One region of the Streptosporangium becharense genome, then DNA from elsewhere that is predicted to be linked to it. Evidence: predicted binding sites of a transcription regulator. Region 1 holds the regulator's gene; each other region holds the start of a gene.
What was found. The regulator LexA, encoded in region 1, represses DNA repair genes until DNA is damaged. The targets are predictions, from matches to a motif close to TCGAACANNTGTTCGA.
Positions count from the first base shown of each region.

Region 2: the regulator LexA is predicted to act here: its motif matches at 3,527-3,542, upstream of recA (recombinase RecA).
Region 3: the regulator LexA is predicted to act here: its motif matches at 2,472-2,487, upstream of F4562_RS29875 (DUF3072 domain-containing protein).

Region 1 covers NZ_JACHMP010000001.1:5,896,592-5,903,193, reverse strand. The annotation lists gene nrdR (transcriptional regulator NrdR) at 1-122, opposite strand, end outside; gene lexA (transcriptional repressor LexA) at 1,846-2,559, shown strand; gene leuS (leucine--tRNA ligase) at 2,797-5,283, opposite strand; gene F4562_RS25945 (hypothetical protein) at 5,818-6,602, shown strand, end outside.
Region 2 covers NZ_JACHMP010000001.1:2,102,246-2,108,847, reverse strand. The annotation lists gene F4562_RS09050 (Lhr family helicase) at 1-1,663, opposite strand, end outside; gene F4562_RS09045 (VOC family protein) at 1,920-2,408, shown strand; gene F4562_RS09040 (DUF3046 domain-containing protein) at 2,571-2,765, shown strand; gene F4562_RS09035 (hypothetical protein) at 2,885-3,235, opposite strand; gene recA (recombinase RecA) at 3,649-4,752, shown strand; gene recX (recombination regulator RecX) at 4,766-5,785, shown strand; gene rny (ribonuclease Y) at 6,125-6,602, shown strand, end outside.
Region 3 covers NZ_JACHMP010000001.1:6,873,515-6,880,116, reverse strand. The annotation lists gene lysA (diaminopimelate decarboxylase) at 1-598, shown strand, start outside; gene F4562_RS29890 (hypothetical protein) at 589-744, opposite strand; gene F4562_RS29885 (MFS transporter) at 773-1,321, shown strand; gene F4562_RS29880 (YcnI family copper-binding membrane protein) at 1,523-2,272, shown strand; gene F4562_RS29875 (DUF3072 domain-containing protein) at 2,500-2,703, shown strand; gene F4562_RS29870 (hypothetical protein) at 2,773-3,039, opposite strand; gene F4562_RS29865 (DUF2705 family protein) at 3,151-4,092, opposite strand; gene F4562_RS29860 (ABC transporter ATP-binding protein) at 4,079-5,119, opposite strand; gene F4562_RS29855 (LolA family protein) at 5,274-6,488, opposite strand.

The sequences.
Region 1 (6,602 bases):
TGTGTGGTGAACCTGCGTCCGCACTCCGGGCACGTGCGTCGACGCCGGATGGCGCCACCGTCATCAGTGGACCGGCTGTCGATGACCCGTGTATCCGGATGACGACAGAACGGACAATGCACGCGCGCCGCCTCCTTGACCTGCCGAGCGGCTCACTCGTCTCCCCTGCCCCACAGCATGCGCGCCGGGACGCTCGCGCGCGCCCCCCGAATAGTCGAGATGCGGTAATAGAAACACAATTTGTGGTGCAGTGCCTTGATTAAGCCACTAGATGTTGTGGTCCAACCGTAGAAGTGCGCGACCATGAACGCAAGTTGGCCGGGCCCCGCCACGCGAAGTGGCTGATCAGCACAGGCGCCCCGGCGTGTCGCCCGCGCATCTCACGTCGCGGCCGTCTCCGATGTCGCCCGAAGCCCCATGAGCACCTCGCCCACCCGCCTCCGACACCCCCGGCCGCCTCCCGGCGGGCCTCCGGACGCCCTTCCGGGAACCCTTCTCCCAGAATGCTCCGCGGGTCCGTGGGCACGCCCGGCGCCTGCGGAGGCGTTCCCGCGGGCCTCATGAGACGGACGTGCGGCCCGCCCGGCAAGACTCCGGACACCCCCCGCGACGGGCCGCCCCGGGGGCCACCCGGCATCCAGGGGACACCTCCGGGAGTCAGGCCCCGTCCGCGCCTCGCGGAACGCCCGGCGGAGCGGGACGCCCTCGGACACACACCGGGCGACCGCCCGGGACACCGGCACCGCGACGGCACAGCACCGACACGGCGACGGGCCCCTCACACCCGAGCCCGGGACGGGCGACCCCTGGGATCGCGGAGACTCCTGGGATCCTAGAGACTTTCACGACCGCCCGCGGACGGCACCCCGGGAAGAACCGCTCCGCCGGCCCGGACGGCGCCGATCGACATGGGGCCGTTCACACAGAGCCGACCGGCCACGCGGAGCCGTCACGCACGGAACCGGCCGGCCACACGAAGCCGGACGCTCGCACAGGAGCCGGTCGGTCACACGGAGCCGATTGGCCACATGGAGCCGGTCGATCGCACGCAGAGCCAGAGGATTCCGAAGGCGAGCAGCACGACCACCGCCGCCACGGTGGCCTTCCCCCGGCGGGTCAACCGGAGCGGCGGACGGGCGGAGCCGCGAACGGGGCCGCGAACAGAGCCCCGCGTGCGCTCCGGCGCGGGACGCCGCCCGGGAGGGAGCGGCCCGCGGCCCGCGCCACGTGACGGCCGCGGGTTGCGTCCGCCCCGGCCCGGACGCGCCTCGGCGCCGCCCGAGGAGCCCCGCGCGGACCCGGAAGCCCCGCGGCTCGGCACGGAAGGCGACCGGACCCCGGCGATCTTGACAACCCCGGCCGTCCCGGCGACCTTGGCGGCCCTGGAGGCCTTGGTGGCGCCAGCGGATTCGGCGGATTCGCCGGGCCCGGTGGCTCGGCGCGCACCCCCCGGGGCCCTGCGAGCCGGAGATGCGGGCCGGCGTACCTCCGGCCTCGGCGGCGGGACCAGCCGGAGATGCGGCACCTCCGGCGGGGACGGCACCCCCTGAGGTCGTGGCGCCTCACCGGGACGCCACCCGTTACGCACTCCTGCCGCGGCCCTGGATCGCCGTGGTGTCGCGGTCGGCTTCACGATGGCCCCCCATCCCCTCGACCTGGCCGAACACATGTCGAAGAAAGATCGGTGAATCGAACACGATGTCGATCGAACTCCCGTACGATGTTGTACACCACGACGTCGCCGATTTCGAGGACATTCGAACATCTGTTTGAGTATGATCTTCGACCGCGATACGGTCGCTGCGTGCGACGCATCAGATACAGACCGGGAGGCGAGGAGTTCGTATGAGCGAACGCAACGAGAACGGTTCGGCCGCCGACGACCTGGCGGTTCGCAGGCGTGACTCCCTCGGCCTCACCCCCAGGCAGCGGAAGATCCTTGAGGTGATCCGCGACTCCGTGCAGCAGCGGGGCTACCCGCCGTCCATGCGCGAGATCGGTGAGGCGGTCCAGCTCACCAGCACCTCCAGCGTGTCGCACCAGCTGACGGCGTTGCAGCGCAAGGGCTACCTGCGGCGCGACCCGCACCGCCCGCGCGCGCTGGAGGTCCGCCTTCCCGGCGAGCCCGTGCTGTGGGTCGACCCCGACTCCAACAACGAGGACGAGACGCCGGTCAGCCGCCCGACCGCCGCGTACGTCCCGCTGGTGGGCCGGATCGCCGCCGGTGGGCCCATCCTCGCCGAGGAGAGCATCGAGGACGTGTTCGCCCTGCCCAAGCAGCTCGTGGGCGAGGGCACTCTCTTCCTGCTCCAGGTGAGCGGTGACTCGATGATCGAAGCGGCCATCGCCGACGGAGACTGGGTGGTCGTGCGCCAGCAGCCGGTGGCCGACAACGGCGACGTGGTCGCGGCGATGATCGACGGCGAGGCCACGGTCAAGACCTTCAAGCGCAAGGACGGCCATGTCTGGCTGGTCCCGCACAACCCCAACTACGACCCGATCCCGGGTGACGAGGCCACCGTCCTCGGCAAGGTCGTGGCGGTGCTGCGCAAACTCTGAGACGCCGCGCTTCAGGAGCGGATCCCCACCACCGGGGGACCCGCTCCTTTTTGCGTCACCGCTTCCCGCACATCGTTCCCCGCACGCCTCTTCGCGCACGTCGCTCTCCGAGCGCCGCTCTCCGCGTGCCGTGCCGGGCGCCCATGCCCCTCGCGGTCCGGGACGGCTCCCGGTGGACCCGCACGCTCCCGGCGGGCCGTCCCCGGGGCTCCCGTGGAGGGACGCCCCGGGAGACCGCTACGGAACGATGTTGACCAGCTTCGGCGCGCGGACGATGACCTTGCGCGGCGTGCCGGACAGGAACGCCTTGACCTTCTCCGAGGCCAGCGCCAGCGCCTCCAGGTCGGCGTCCGAGATCTCCGGGGAGACCTCCAGCCGGTCGCGCACCTTGCCCGCGACCTGGACGACGCAGATGAGGGACTCCTGAACCAGCAGGGCCGGGTCGGCGACCGGCCAGCCGGCCCCGGCGACCGAGGCGGGGTGCCCCAGCCGCTCCCATCCTTCCTCCGCCGTGTACGGCGCGACCAGCGACAGCATGACCGCCAGCGCCTCGGCGGCCTCCCGGACCGCCGGGTCGGCGGCGCCGGGCCCGGAGTCGATCGCCCGGCGGGCCGCACTCGTCAGCTCCATCATGCGGGCCACCGCGACATTGAAGCGGTAGGAGTCGACCAGCTTGGTGACCTCGTCGACGGTCCGGTGGACGATCTTGCGCAGCTCCGGGTCGCCGCCGGCGAAGTCGGCTCCCGGCGCGGAGGCGGCACCGGCCTCGGCCATGACGCGGAACGCTCGGGCCAGGAACTTCTGCGAGGCGGCCGGCGACAGGTCCGCCCAGTCGATGTCGTCCTCCGGCGGGCCGGCGAACACCATCGTCAGCCGGACGGCGTCGACACCGTAGGCGTCGATCTGCTGGCCCAGGTCGACGCCGTTGCCCAGCGACTTCGACATCGCCTTGCCCTGGTTGATCACCTGCCCCTGGTTCAGCAGGCGGGTGAAGGGCTCGGTGAAGTCGACCATCCCCATGTCGTGCAGGACCTTGGTGAAGAACCGTGAGTACAGCAGGTGCAGCACCGCGTGCTCGACGCCGCCGACATACTGGTCGACCGGGCCCCACTGGCGGAGCTTCTCCACGTCGAACGGGCCGTCGGAGTAGTCGGGGTCGACGTAACGCAGGAAATACCACGACGAGTCGACGAAGGTGTCCATGGTGTCGGTGTCACGCTGCGCGGAGCCGCCGCACTTGGGACAGGAGACGTTGACCCACTCCCCGGCCGAGGCCAGCGGGGAGACGCCCTTGGGAGACAGGGCCTCGCCGCGCAGGTCGGGCAGGGTGACGGGCAGCTGGTCGTCCGGGACGGGGACCTCTCCGCAGTCGAGACAGTGGATGATCGGGATGGGGCAACCCCAGAAGCGCTGGCGGGACAGCAGCCAGTCGCGCAGGCGGAAGTTGACCGCCGCCTTGCCGGTGCCGCGCTCGCCCAGCACCTCGATGATCTTCCGGATCGCGTCGGCCTTGCTCAGGCCGTCCAGGGGGCCGGAGTTGACCAGCGCGCCGTCGCCGGGGGTGGCCACGCCGGTCTCGCCGGGGTCGGCCAGGCCGGTGTGCACCACGACCCGCACCGGCAGGTCGAAGGCGCGGGCGAAGTCGAGGTCGCGCTGGTCGTGCGCGGGCACGGCCATGATGGCGCCGTGGCCGTAGTCGGACAGCACGTAGTCGGCCGCCCAGACCGGCATCCGCTCACCGTTGACCGGGTTGACGGCGTAGCGGCCCAGGAAGACACCGGTCTTCTTCTTCTCGGTGGACAGGCGGTCGATGTCGGACAGCTTCGCCACCTCCGCGCGGTACGCCTCGAACGCGGCGCGCTGCTCCTCTGCGACGATCTCCTCGGCCAGCGGCGCGTCCGGGGCGACCACGAAGAAGGTGGCGCCGTACAGGGTGTCGGGGCGGGTGGTGTAGACGGTGACCGGCTCGTCGCGGCCCTCGATCACGAAGTCGACGTCGGCGCCCTCGGAGCGGCCGATCCAGTTGCGCTGCATGGCCAGCACGCGCTCCGGCCAGGTCTCCTCCAGCTGCGCCATGTCGTCCAGCAGCCGGTCCGCGTATTCAGTGATCTTGAAGTACCACTGGGTCAACTCACGGCGGACGACCTCGGCGCCGCAGCGCTCGCACCTGCCGCCGACGACCTGCTCGTTGGCCAGCACGGTCTGGTCGTTGGGGCACCAGTTGACCAGGCCGCCCTTGCGGTAGGCCAGGCCGCGCTCGAAGAAGCGCAGGAACAGCCACTGGGTCCAGCGGTAGTAACCGGTGTCGCTGGTGTGCAGGCGGGTCGACCAGTCGAAGGAGACCCCGTACCGCTTGAAGGAGGCGGCCTGGGTCTCGATGTTGGCGTACGTCCACTCGGCGGGGTGCGCGTTACGCTTGATCGCGGCGTTCTCCGCGGGCAGACCGAAGGAGTCCCAGCCGATGGGGTGCAGGACGTTGTAGCCCCGCTGGCGCCAGTAACGCGAGACGACGTCGCCGATGCCGAACGCCTCGGCGTGGCCCATGTGCAGGTCCCCGGAGGGGTAGGGGAACATGTCGAGCACGTAGCGCTTCTCACGCGTGTCGGCGGGGTCGTCGGAGGCCCGGAAGGGGTCGATCTCCTCCCACCGCCGCTGCCACTTGACCTGCAGCGCCTGCGGGTCGTAGTGCTGCTCGTCGCTCGCCGTGTCGGCTCTGTCGCTCACTGAATCTTCCCTCGGTCTACGTCTGCGCGGATGATCTGACCCGTCCGGCCCAATGAAAAACCCCCCGCTCACGCGGAGGGCAGCCGCATCGGCCGGGCGCTCAGAGACGGGAAAGCCGATGCGGCCCGGTAAGCAGGGTCGCGGCACGCATAGTCCAAGCCTATCGCAGCCCGCAAGGCGTATTCATGGGCTGGGAAAACATGTGCGATCATGCGAAACGAGGGACAGGCGGGTCCAGGGTCAGCAGAATGGGGCTCGTATCCATACCGAGATGGATGAGATCCGATGGCTACGTGCCTGTTGTGACCTCGTTTGTCCTTCCCGTCTACTCTTTTCACCGTGGCACATTCAGTCGAGCCGGGGCAGGGCCCGGATCCGTTGGAGGTCGGTCTCCCCTTGCAGGACCCGCCGACCGATCCCACCGGGCTCCAGTTCAGGGGTGCGTTCTCCGGTTTCCCTGCGAACCCCCCCGTCTCACGTGAGACCATGCCCAATACTCATAATTCGGGCAACCGCGCGGGAGGTAAGGAAAGCATGGCCTCGGAGCAGTCCAGCCAGCCCCACCCGCCTCCGGCATGGCCGGAGGCAGCTGAGCCGGTGCCCTCCTGGGCGAACGACCCGCTGGGCACCGGCCCGCGGCTCCCCCGCCCCCAGGAGGACGCCGAGAACGGTGCCCGGCAGAACGCCTCCCCCGGCGGTAACGGCTGGCCCCAGCCCACCCCGGCGCAGGACGGCACCCGGCAGAACGCCTCAGACCCCCGGAACGGCGGGCACGGGAGCACCTCCCCCGGCGGCTGGGCACAGGCCACGGCACCTCAGGGCGACGTGTGGCAGAACTCGTCGGGTGCGCAGGGCGACACCTGGCAGAACACCTCGGGTGCGCAGAGCGATGTGTGGCAGAACGCCTCCACCCCGCGCAACGACACCTGGCAGAACACCTCGGGATCCCAGGGCGACGTGTGGCAGAACACCTCCGGCCCGCGCAACGACGGACACGGGCAGGGTTTCGGGGCGCCGCAGAGCGATCCCGGCCGGGCCGCAGGACACCCGGAAAGCGGCTCCCGGCCGTCGGCTTCGCCCGCGGAGAGCGCCGTGTGGCCGCCCGCGGGCAACGGCTCCTGGCCGCCTGCGGCGTCAGCGGACGGCTCCGCGTACGGCACCGGCACCGCCGGAACACAGGACCGGATGTTCTCTCCGCCTGCGTGGGCGAGCGCGTCGATCGACGCCCCCGCCGACCCCGGCGGGGCGTCCTTCGGCGGCGCCGAGCAGAACGGCCGCGGCGAGTACGGCGGCCCCGGCGCGCACAACGAACCCGGCAG
Region 2 (6,602 bases), 3.8 Mb from region 1:
ACCGCAGATCCTCGATTTCACCGGTTCTCATCCGCTCGGCCACCACGGCGGTCTGAACCAGGTCACCGCGGTACTTGGGAAAGATCACGCCCCGGGAGACCGCCCCCACCTGGTGCCCGGCCCGGCCGATGCGTTGCAGACCGCTCGCCACACTCGGCGGTGCCCCCACGCAGGCGACCAGGTCGACCGCGCCCATGTCGATGCCGAGCTCCAGGCTGGAGGTGGCGACCACGGCGGGCAACCGCCCCGACTTCAGCGCCTCCTCGATCTGAGCGCGCTCCTCCTTCGAGACCGAGCCGTGGTGGGCCCGCACGATCTCCGGGACCACCCCCTTGGCGGCTCCGGCCTGAGCCATCATCTCCGCCGGGGTCGCGGTCGAGGCGGGCGGGACGGGGAACCCGCCCGCCCAGTGCACCGGCCCGCCCTCCGCCTCCGCGGCACCCTCGGCGGCCTGCCCGACTCCCGTGGAGCGGCCGGACGAACCGCCCTCCGGGGCCCGCCCCCGTGCTCCGGCCCCCGCGTCGACGTCGGTCTGCCCGGTGCCGGGGGACCGGCGCTCCCAGGCCAGCTCGTTGAGGCGAGTGCACAGCCGTTCGGCCAGCCGCCGCGAGTTGGCGAACACGATCGTCGACCGGTGACCGCCGATCAGGTCGAAGAGCCGCTCCTCGACGTGCGGCCAGATCGAGCGCCTCGCCGGAGGCTCGATCAGCCACCGGTCTTCGTCGGGCACGTCGGCGGGCGAAGGGGAGGGAACGGGGGCGTCGAGCTCGGTCATGTCCTCGATCGGCACGACGATGTCGACCTCGATGGTCTTCTCCGCGGGCGGCTGAACCACCACCGCCGGTCGCGATCCGCCGAGGAAGGCGGCCACCTCGCTGACCGGGCGCACGGTGGCCGACAGGCCGATCCGCTGGGCGGGCCGCTCCAGCAGAGCGTCGAGCCGCTCCAGGCTGAGGGCCAGATGCGCGCCGCGCTTGGTGGCCGCCACCGCGTGCACCTCGTCGACGATGACGGTCTCCACCTCACGCAGCGCCTCACGGGCCTGGCTCGTCAGCAGCAGGAACAACGACTCGGGGGTGGTGATCAGGATGTCGGACGGCCTGGTCGCGAACCGGCGTCGCTCCTCGGGCGAGGTGTCACCCGACCGGATCGCCACCGTTATCTCCGGCACCGGGAGCCCGAGCCGCCGCGCGGTCTGCTTCACCCCCGCCAGGGGCGCCCGGAGGTTGCGCTCGATGTCGACGGCCAGGGCCTTGAGCGGCGACACATATAGGACACGGCACAGCCTCGTGGGCCGGTCGTCCTTCGCGCGTGGGCGCCGCCCGGCGCCTTCCGCCCGCCCGGCCGCACCGCGATGCGCGCCGCCGTCACCCGCGCCGTCACCCCCGGTGCCACCGCCGCCCGTGCCGCCCTCACCGGTGCCGCCACCGGTATGAGCCCTCTCGACGTGATCGGCCGCGAGCCGGTCGAGCGACCACAGGAAGGCGGCCAGCGTCTTGCCCGATCCGGTCGGCGCGACCACCAGTGTGTTGTCGCCCCGGGCGATCGACGCCCACGCACCCTCCTGGGCGGCGGTGGGGGCGGCGAACGCCCCGGTGAACCATTCCCTGGTCACCGAGGTGAAATGGTCGAGCGCCCCGTCCGTGTTGGTGGTCTCCTCCATCGCTGGCCTCCTCGCCCCGACTCGACCGGCCACCGGCTGACCGCCCCATACTGCACGGTCCCACCGACAGAATCGCCCGGCCCCGCAGGCGGGGATCCGCCACACCCACCTGCGGCGGAACCGTGCCGGGTGGTCCGGGGGAAAACCCGGCCGGGGCGATACCGCCATCATGGCCTGACGTTCAAGATAGGTTGGCTCCCTCTCGTCACGGAGATAGAGCCTGACGAACACACGATGCATTGAGCGGTGAACGACGATGAGCATCGACTATCCGGCCATCGAGGCGACACGCGAGCGGATCAGGGCCCAGCACCTCAGGGAGCATCGGCCGCCCAGCAGCGCCAGAGGGCTGCACCATTTCGCGCTGATCTCCTCGGACGTCGAGGCCACGATCGCCTTCTACCAGGACCTGTTGGAGTTCCCCCTCACGGAGATCTTCGAGAACCGTGACTACCGCGGCTCGAACCACTTCTTCTTCGACATCGGCAACGGGAACCTGCTGGCCTTCTTCGACTTCCCCGGCCTGGACCTCGGCCCCTACAAGGAGATCCTCGGCGGGCTCCATCACGTCGCCATCTCCGTCGACCCGTCCACCTGGGAGCGCCTGCGCGGCAAACTGGAGGCCGCCGGCGTACCCCACCAGGTCGAGAGCGGCGCCTCCATCTACTTCGCCGATCCCGACGGCGCCCGTCTCGAACTGCTCGCCGATCCCCTCGGCGAGATGTACGGATCCCACGTCATCTGACGGTGCGACCGTGGTGAAGCGTCTCCCGTGTGCGCTCGGCCGGTCATCCGGCCCCGTGGTGTTCCCGGCCGGTCCGGCGGCCCCGGGCCGGAGGCGCTCGTCCGCGCTCACCGGACGCGGCGGACGGCCGCCGCACACCGGGGACGGACCCATACTTGGGTCATGCGCCTGTCCGAGTTCTGGAGACGGATGAAACTGCACTTCGGTGACCAGTACGCCGAGTCGTGGGCCCGTGACTACGTCATCGCCGAACTCGGGGGCCGGACGGTCGTCCAGGCCCTGGCCGACGGGATCGGGGCCAAGGAGGTCTGGCAGGCCGTGTGCAAGGTGACCGAGGTCTCCCCCAAGCTGCGCTGAGTTTTCCCGGCCGGAGCCGAGTTCCGCTGTGCGCCGTGTGCCGGGCCGCGGGACGCTCCGGCGTCGGCACGGCCCGGTCGGAGCGATCCGGCGAGGCGGGTCTTTCACGTGCGCGGTCCTCACGCAGGTCCCGCATGACCGTCTTCCGGACCGTCGCCCCCCGGGGCGCCGGGAGAGTCGGGAGGGCCGTCTCCCGCGAGGCCGTCCGCCGGGTCGAGGAGCCTGCTGATCATCTCGGCTGTGTGCGCGGGATCGGCGGCGTCCTGCTGACCGTCCGGTGACCACAGGAAGAACCAGCCGTCCATCGCGGGGGTGGCGAAGACGACCGTCTGCCGGAGGCTCCCCGGATGCCACACCCATAGGACGGGAGCGGTGGCTCCGACCTTGCGGCTGGTCAGCCCCCGGTGCCGGAGTTCGGCCGCCAGGGAGTCGAGATGGACGAGACGCTGCTGCAGGAACGCGTTCGGCACGCCGGGCACCTCGGAATCGTTTTGCCCTCAGGATCACCTCCGGGCGGGCGGGCGGCAACGGATCCGGGGGGTGCTTGAGAATGTCGTCCGCGAGACGAATCCGTTGCCCCGGCGGTACGAGGCGGCCCGCGGGCGGGATCCGGTCAGGAGTCCGACCGGCGGGCACCGGACCCCGCCCAGGGTTTTCGCAGGAGCCGTCTCCGGGTCCCGGCGAGGGTCGCCTTCGTGTTCCGGCGGGAGTCCGCGCCGGGTTCCGAGGTCCGTCGGGCCCGGTGTGCCGACCGGCGGCGATCGAACAGTCGTTCGGCTATATTGAACAGGCCACCACTCCTGGCGTGCCCTCCCGAAAATGTCGGTGGCACACCGTAGCTTTCTGGCAACCGATCCAAACCGCGACCTCCAGGGGGGCTCCCATGGCATCCAACGACCGCGAGAAGGCGCTCGAGACCGCGCTCGCTCAGATCGAGCGGCAGTTCGGCAAGGGGTCCATCATGCGCCTGGGCGACGAGACCCGGGCGCCCATCGAGGTGATCCCCACCAGCTCCATCGCGCTCGACGTGGCACTCGGCATCGGCGGGTTCCCGCGGGGCCGCATCGTGGAGATCTACGGCCCCGAGTCCTCGGGTAAGACGACGGTCGCCCTGCACGCCGTGGCCAACGCCCAGCGCGCCGGCGGCATCGCCGCCTTCATCGACGCCGAGCACGCCCTCGACCCGGAGTACGCCCAGAAGCTGGGCGTCGACACCGACGCTCTGCTCGTCTCCCAGCCCGACACCGGTGAGCAGGCGCTGGAGATCGCCGACATGCTGATCCGCTCCGGCGCGGTCGACCTGCTGGTCGTCGACTCGGTCGCGGCCCTCGTGCCCAAGGCCGAGATCGAGGGCGAGATGGGCGACAGCCACGTCGGTCTTCAGGCCCGCCTGATGTCCCAGGCGCTGCGCAAGATCGCCGGTGCGCTCAACAGCACCGGCACCACCGCCATCTTCATCAACCAGCTCCGCGAGAAGATCGGCGTCATGTTCGGCTCGCCCGAGACCACGACCGGTGGAAAGGCGCTGAAGTTCTACGCCTCGGTCCGGCTCGACATCCGCCGCATCGAGACGCTGAAGGACGGCACCGAGGCGGTCGGCAACCGCACCCGGGTCAAGGTCGTCAAGAACAAGATGGCTCCGCCCTTCCGGGTGGCCGACTTCGACATCCTCTACGGGGTCGGCATCTCGCGTGAGGGCGGCCTGATCGACATGGGTGTCGAGCATGGCTTCGTCCGCAAGTCAGGCGCCTGGTACACCTACGAGGGCGACCAGCTCGGCCAGGGCAAGGAGAACGCGCGAAACTTCCTGCGTAACCACCCCGACATGGCCAACGAGATCGAGAAGAAGATCAAGGAGAAGCTCGGCATCGGTCCGCGCCTCGACAACCCCGCGACCCCGCCGGCCGCACCCGCTTCCGCCGCCGCTCCGGCTCCCGCAGCTTCCGGCCGCGGTTCCAAGGCGGCGGCCAAGCCGGGTGACGCCTGATCTCGGCTGAGCGATGACAACGGGTCCTGATCCCGGTCCGGCCGGTGCGGCCGGATCGCGAGACTGGGGTGCCTGGCCCGATGAGCCGGAGACGGCTTCGCGATCCAGGGTGACCCCGCGGTCTGAGGCGGCCTCTCCCGGTACGAACCGATCTCAGGAGCCAGGCGCAAGCCGGTTCCAAAGACGCCGGGAGAGCAGGCCGCTCCGGAAGGGCACACCAGGCGCGGAGAATGTGTCAAGTGCGGAAAACGCGCCGCGTCTGGGAGACATACCCGGTTTGAGAAGTGCTTCGAGTTTGGGAGGCATCCCGGGCCTCGAGGGCGGCTCAGACGCGGAGGGTGCTTCGAGCCTGGGCGGTGCTCCACGCCCGGATGGCATGCCGGGCTCGACGGAAGACAGGCCACGAGAAGGAAAGGCTCGCTCGTCCCGGCGCGGGACCCGCCGATCGCGGGGCGGCTCTCCGGGGTTCCTGCCCGACGGCCCGGCCGACGAGGGGTCCGCGGCCGGCCGAGGGCCGGATGCCGACCCCCAGGCGGTGGCACGGGCGATTTGTCTGCGGCTGTTGACCATGGGTCCGCGCACCCGGGCCCAGCTGGCCGAGGCACTGCGCAAGCGTGAAGTGCCGCAGGAGGCGGCCGACGCGGTGCTGGAACGCTTCTCCGAGGTGGGGCTCATCGACGACGAGGCGTTCGCCGCCGCATGGGTGAGTTCACGTCACGCCGGGCGTGGCCTCGCCCGCAAGGCGCTGGCCTCCGAGCTTCGCCACCGCGGTGTGGACGAAGACACGGTGAAGGAGGCGGTCGAGCAGGTCGACCCCGAGCAGGAGGCTGAGACGGCCCGCCGACTGGTGGAGCGCAAGCTCCGTGCGACGCGTGGCCTGGATTCCGCGGTCAGAACCCGCCGGTTGGCCGGCATGCTCGCCCGGAAGGGATACGGCCCCGGATTGGCCTTTCGTGTGATTCGAGAGGCTCTGGAGAACGAAGAGACGGAAGACCCCTCAATCTCCGCTGACCTGGACCATCCGTTCGACTGACTCAAGGCAGCTGACGCAGGTCTTTGCTTGCTCGTTACCTCTCTGACGCTTAACCTCAACGGCAGTGAGGAGTTACTCCGCGCCGTGCGGATTGTCATAGCGGTGTATTACGGGCAAGTAGGTTTGGCGGATAAGGAGGGGAGCGGCAGACCGGTTGGCGTAGCCGGTGTGCGGTCTCGCCTGGATTGACATCTGTCCTGATGGTGCCGCCGCTTGAGCTTTCCGTGCCGTGTGTGTGACACCTCGTGTGCTTGATATTTGCGACGCGAGGAAGGTGGGCCACGCATGGACCCCGGTGTGGTCGTCATGTTGGCAGTGGCGGTTGTGGCTCTTGCCGTGATGACGATAGCCGTTTCGGTCGTGCTCCTGCGTCGTGTCGGCGCAACCGGCGGCAGGCTCAAAGGCCCTACCGTTGAGCAGGAGGCCCAGTTCCAGACCTTGCTCGACGAGGCCAAACGTGAGGCGGACGAGATCCGCGCCAAAGCTGAGGGCGACGCCGAAGAGCTTCTGCGCCGTTCGGAGGCGGCGGTCGAGGCTGCGGCCGAGACGCGTAAGGAGGCCGAGGCCGAGGGCCGGGTGCTGAAGTACGAGCTCAAGGAGCTCCGGGCCGATCTCGAACGCCGGGAGCATCGACTGGCCGAGCGCGAGCAGCGTCTCGACGAGGAGGCCAGGCGCCAGGCCGAGCGGGCCCGCAAGCTCGCCGAGACGGAGATCGAACTGGCCGATCGCCGTGAGGAGCTCGAACGGGTCGCCGAGGAGCGCAAAGCCGTCCTGGAGCGGGTCGCCGGCCTCACCGGCGACCAGGCCAAGGCGGAGC
Region 3 (6,602 bases), 980 kb from region 1:
CTTCCTGCTCGACTCCGAGCGCGAGCACGGCGTGACGATCCCCAAGCTCGACCTCGGCGGCGGCCTGGGCATCGTCCACCGGCCCGGCGACCCGGTCCCGCCGAGCCCCGCCGAGGTGGTCGCGGCGCTGCGCGAGGCCGTGCCCGCCCGCGTACGCCTCGCCGTCGAGCCGGGCCGCTCGATCGCCGGGCCCACGACCGTCGCCCTCTACGAGGTGGGCACCGTCAAGGACATCCCCGGTGTCGGCCGCTACGTCAGCGTCGACGGCGGCATGAGCGACAACCCCCGTCCCGCGATGTACGGCGCCGCCTACACCGCGGTCGTCGCCTCGCGCGCCTCGCAGGCCCCGCCGCGCGAGGCCACCGTGGTGGGCAGGCACTGTGAGAGCGGCGACGTGCTCGTCCGCGACCTGCCGCTGCCCGCCGACGTACGCCCCGGCGACCTGCTGGCCGTCCCGGCCTCCGGCGCCTACCAGCGGTCGATGGCGAGCAACTACAACCACGTGACCAGACCGCCGGTGATCGCCGTCCGCGACGGCTCGGCCAGGGTGATCGTGCGCCGCGAGACCGAGGACGACCTGCTCCGGCTCTACACCTGACCCCTCCGGCGGCGCCCGTCCCACAGCGCGAGCCACCGCCCGCCCCACAGCGCGAACCGCCGCCCGTCCCACAGCGCGAACCGCCGCCCGTCCCACAGCGCGAGCCGCCGACCGCCCCGTGGTGTGAAGTGCACAGCGGCGGTCACCGCGCGGGCGTGAGAGCATGGGGCCACCATGCGTGCCCGCCTCCCGCTACGCCTCGTGCGGGCGGCCGTCTTCTCGGCCGTCTGCGTGGCGCTCGCCGTCCTCGGCCACACGGCCGCGGGAGGCTCCGGGCCGGTGCCGTGGGCGGTGGCCATCGGCGGGTCGGCGGTGGCCGCGGCGGCCGTGCTGCTCGCCGGACGCGAGCGCTCCACGGCGACGATCAGCACCGGCCTGTCAGCCCTGCAGTTGCTGCTGCACGAACTGTTCGCGCTCGGCGATCCGGCGGGCACGTCCCTGGCCCCGCACCCGCACGTCAAAGGGCTGGGCGAGAGCGTGGGCATGCTCGCCGCGCACCTCACCGCGACTCTGATCACCGGCTGGTGGCTGTCACGGGGCGAGGACGCGCTGTGGTCGCTGCTCCGTTCGGCGGGACGCCGGCTGCTGGCGGTGCTGTCGCCGCCGCGGCCCCCGTCCGCACCCGCCCCGTCCGTGCTCCGCCCGGCCTCGGCGCCGCTTCCGGCGGGCACGGTCCTGCGGCACTCCGTCAGCCGGCGCGGCCCTCCACTCCGCACCGCCTGACCTGTCCCGTTCCCGGCGTCCTGGGCCGTTTCTGACGTCCTGCCCCATTCCGGCACCCCAATCTGTCTCCGGCGTTCCGATCCGCCGGCCGAAGATCTCGGCGTCCGGCCTGTCGGCCCGATGACGTGCCGATATCCCGGCATTCTGGCCTCACGACGTCCCGACGTATCAACGTACCGACGTACCGAAGTGGAGAACCCCATGTCGTTTTCGCGTGCCTGCCGCGGTCTGGCGGTTGTCACCGCCGGTGCCGCAGCCCTCACCGTGGGTCTCGCGCTGCCCGCCCTCGCGCACGTGACCGTCAACCCCGCGAGCGCCGAGCAGGGAGGCTTCTCCAAGGTCGCCTTCCGCGTGCCGAACGAGCGGGACGACGCCTCGACCACCAAACTGGAGGTCGCCCTCCCCCTGGACCACCCGCTGGCCTTCGTCTCGGTCAAACCGGTGCCGGGCTGGAAGATCAAGGTGGTCGAGGGCAAGCTCCCCAAGCCGGTCAAGACCGAGTACGGGGAGATCACCGAGGCCGTCACGAAGATCACCTGGTCGGGAGGCAGGATCGAACCCGGCCAGTTCCAGGAGTTCGAGGTGTCACTGGGGATGCTGCCCACCGACACCGACCACCTCGTCTTCCCCGCCACCCAGACCTACAGCGGCGGCGAGGTCGTCAAGTGGGCCGACGAGCCCAGGGCCGACGGCTCGGAACCCGAGCGCCCGGCCCCGGTGCTCAGGCTCACCCCCGCCACGGCGTCGGGTGAGGGCCACGGCGCGGCCACCACCACGGCGCCCGCCACCACGGCCCCGTCGGTCTCCGCGGTTCCCGCCGCCGCGAACGCGGCGGACGCCTCGGACGGCACCGCCCGCCTGCTGGGCGGCGCCGGTCTGGCGGTGGGGCTCGTCGGGACCGCGCTCGGCGTGTTCGGCCTGCGCCGCGGCGGCCGGTCCTCCGCCTCCTGACCCGCTGGGCACCGCGAAGCGGGCGGGTGCCGCCGCGGAGCCGGAACCACGACGGTCACCCGCGACGGCGTCGCCGCCCGCCGGACCCGCTCCAAGAGCGCCACCGGCGGGCAGACCGGGAACCACCTCCGCAGGAAGCCCGGGTGGACGCCCGCCCGCTCGGGCAGCGGAGGAATACAGCGCGGATTCACCGGGTAGGGCGAACGGAAGTTCGAAAGGGGAGCATCATGGACCGAGGACCGGTGGAGAAGGATCCCGAGGAGTGGGCGACGGGGGACGAGCCGATGACCGCACCCCAGGAGTCGTACCTGCGCACACTCGCCAGGGAGGCCGGGCGTGACGTTCCGGAGGGGCTCAGCAAGGCCGAGGCGTCCAAGCTGATCGACGAGCTCCAGGGCAGGAGCGAGCGTCTCAACCAGGGAGACGGGTGAGCGCGACCGGGTGAGCCCGCGGCGCGGGCGGGACCCGTGGTGGCCGGAGACGGTCCGGGGCGGGTCCCGTCACTCGAAGTCGTCGGGGTTGAGCTCCTTGGTCCGTTCGTAGACCTCGTCGCTCACCTCGTCCGCCCCGGTGTCGTCGCCCCGGTCGTCACCGGCAACGGAACCGGGGGTGACGCCGGGAGCGGAGCTGGGAGTGGCGCCGGGCGTGACGCCTGCGGGGCGCAGTGAGTTCTTCTCCTCGGCGGGCGTCAGCGGTGTGCCGCTCGCCTCCTCGCCGCCCCCGCGCTCGACGGGCCGCTCCCCCTCGTCCCCGAGTCGCTCGCTCATGGCTCTCCCCCCGGGCCCGTGTCACGGTCGAGAGCACGCTTACCCGCCCTGACCTGCTATTACACCTGAAGAGGCGCTTGCGGGCCGCGGCGGCCCGAATGCGACGGCGGCTCAGGAGGTGATGTCCTTGCCGGTGAACCGGGCCCAGGCGACGGATCCGAAGACGACGACGTAGGCGCCGAAGACCAGCAGGCCGTCCGCCATCTCGTCGACGGCGACCGGGGCACGCAGAACCCCGTCGAAGTGGCTCCACCAGGTGGTGAGCAGGTAGGGCTGGATCGCGGCGAGCTGCGGGATGGCACCGAGGACCTGCGCCACGATGACGACGACCACGGTCGAGGCGATGGCGCCGATGGAGACCTCGGTGAACGTCGACAGGGCCAGTGCGACGGCCGCCAGAGCCGCCATCCCCGCGGTGACGTAGAGGACGACGACGCCGATGCGCAGCACGCCCTCGGCGAAGGGAACCGTGACGCCCGACAGCAGGGTGATCGGGCCCGCGGGGAAGAGCACCAGGCCGGTCAGGAGCCCGGAGAGCGCCACCGCGGTGACGGCGGCCAGGCAGAAGACGACCGCGTTGACATATTTGACGGCCAGCAGGCGGGTCCGGCCCGCGGGCACCGCGAGCAGGTAACGCAGGGTGCCCAGGCCCGCCTCTCCGGCGACGGAGTCACCCGCGACCACCGCGACGACGACCGGCAGCAGCAACTGCACGAGGATCGAGAGCGCGGCGAAGGTCAGGAACAGCCCGTTCCCGGTGACCTGCTGCAGGATCGCCGTCCCCCTGCCGGGCCCGCTCTCCTCGGGGCTGCCGAACACCCGCAGCGCGACGCCGACCAGCACCGGGATCACCACGAGGAGGCCCAGCATCGCGGCGTTCCTGGGCCGCCGGAAGGTCAGGCCCGCCTCCGAGCCGAGCAGCCGCAGCCATGCCCGGACGGCGGGCACGGTGTTCCCGACGGTGTTCCCAGCGGTGTTCCCGACGCTGTTCCCGGTGGACAGGGCTTCTCTCCCGCCGACCATCGGCGTCTGTCTTCCGCTAACCGTCGACATCGAAGCCCTCCCCGGTCAACCCGACGAACACGTCCTCGAGGCTCGGCCGCTGCACCGCCAGGCCGCGGACGGCGACGCCTCCGGTGACCAGGGCGGCGCAGATCCTTTCCGGGGCCTCGGTGGCCAGGCCCGCGCCGACCTCGCCGTCACCGACGCGGATCTCCGGCAGGCCGAGGCCGGCGAGCACCGCCACGGCCTCGGCGGTGTCGGGGGTCTCCACCCGGATCCTGACCGCCTCCGCGGCCCGGAGGTCGGCGATGGGCCCCTGGGCGACCAGCAGGCCGGCCCGCATGACGGCGACGTGTGAGCACATCTGCTCCACCTCGGCCAGCAGGTGGGAGGAGACGAACACGGTCGTCCCGTCGGCGGCGATCTCCTTGACCAGGGCCCGCACCTCGCGGGTGCCCTGCGGATCCAGGCCGTTGGTCGGCTCGTCGAGGATCAGCAGTTGCCTCGGGACGAGCAGCGCCGCGGCGATGGCCAGCCGCTGGCGCATGCCCAGTGAGTACGCCCGGTAGCGCTTGCGGGCCGCAGCGGACAGCCCCACCCGTTCCAGGGCGAGCCCGATCCTGGCCGAGGCGGTGCGCGGGTCAGCCGACCGGTCGGCCGCGTCATAGCGGCGCAGGTTCGCCTCACCCGACAGGTAGGGGTAGAAGGCGGGCCCCTCGACCAGGGCTCCCACCTTCGACAGCACGGTGCCGGCCCCGCCGGGCATCGGCGTGCCGAGCACCCGGCAGGTGCCCGAGGTGGGCGTGACCAGGCCGAGCAGCATGCGTATGGTCGTGGTCTTGCCTGAGCCGTTGGGGCCGAGGAAGCCGAAGACGGCTCCGGCGGGCACGGCCAGGTCGAGGGCGTCCACGGCCACCTGGCCGCCCGCGAATCGTTTGGTCAGGCCGTCGGTGACGATCGAGAGGTCCTCATCGGCGCCGGTCCTGCCTGTCATCGGTCTCTCGGCGGTCAGCACGGCTCCCCCTCCCGGTCCGTCGTCCGGGACCTCACCGGTCCTGGTGTTCTGGGCGATCGGCACGTCTCTCCCACTGCTCGTCGGCTCATCATGTTCATCGACGCCTCCGTCCCCGGGCGGGGTGTCCCGGCCCCGGGGGCGGGCCCGCGCGGGCGGGAAGGCGGGGCGGTCCGGGAGGGCCGGGAGGGCACCGTCGCGGGCCCTCCCGGCGTCCGGCTCACTTCTGACCGGCGGCCTCGGTCAGCTTCTCCGGGGTGACCGCGCCGACCAGCAGGCGGCCGTCGTCGGTCAGCAACGCCGACACCAGCTTGGTCTGGATGACCCTGCCGCTGCCCCAGGGGCCGCTGACCTGCCTGGCGGACTTCAGGACGCTCTCGACGAGCGCACCGGCGTCCTCGCCGGCCGGCCGGCCGTTCTCCGGGGCACCGCCCTTGAGGTCCTGTCCGGAGACGGGGAGCACCGCGACCGTGGTCCAGCCGTCGCCGACGGTCTTGACGCCGCCCTTGCGGGACCCGTCCCTGAGATCTCCGTCCTCGACCCCGTCCCCGGGCCGTCCCGCCCCGGCCGGCCCGGGGCCCGCGCCGTCACCGTGGCCGATCCCGCGCTCCTCGAAGAAACCGGCGAGCGGCTTCTCCTCCACCTTGGCGCCCGCGGGCGGGGTGAAGGCGAAGTTGCCGGCGGCGGGCGGGGAGAACGTGACGGAGGTGAAGCCGACCTCGAAGGCGGGCTCGGTCGCGCTCCTGGCGTAGACCTGGACCCGCAGCGGGACGAGGGTCTCGCCGTCGAGGGCCAGCCTGACCTCCTTGACCAGCGACGACGCGTCCTTGGGTGCGAGGGTGAGCTGGTATGCCGGGCGGTCGGCGACCCGCTCGGCGTTGGTCACGCCGACCACGGTGTCGGCCTCGGCCGCCTGGAGCACCTTCCGCGCCAGTTGCTGCGGCGTGGTCGCCGGCAGGGTCTCCTCGGGTCCGGGCCCGCCGCGGCTCCCGGGGTGGGCGTCGGCGTGGGCGCCCGCGTCGACCTTGACCCGGGTGGCCGTGTTGGCCCCGCTCTCCCACAGCCACACCTGGTCGCCGTTGACGATCAGGTCGGTCTCGCTCATCCGGCCGGGCAGCGCCAGGCGGATCCTGCCCTGCCCGCCGTACCAGACCTTGAGCTCGTGGGAGCCCGCCAGGAGCGTGGCGGGCGAGGCGCCGCCCGTGCCGCCCGGCAGCTCCGGAAGCCCCGGCAGGCCCAGGGATGCGGTCTGCATGACCGTGCCCGACATGGGCCTCACCCCGGACTGGGCGGCGCGGGCGGCGTCGGCCAGCAACTGCTCGGCGGTGCGCTCCGGCAGCGCGGGGTCCCCCTGGACGGCGGCGATGACCGGCCCCGCGCCGACCGCCCCGGCGACCACCGCGAACGCGGCGACCGGCACGGCCCACCTCACCATGCGGCCCCGTCTCTTCTCCTGTGACATCTCACTGCTCCACGGTATGTCGTCGATCACTGTCGACCGTCAGACTGCGTGACCGTTCCTGTGCCGAAGCTGAGACAGACTGAGAGG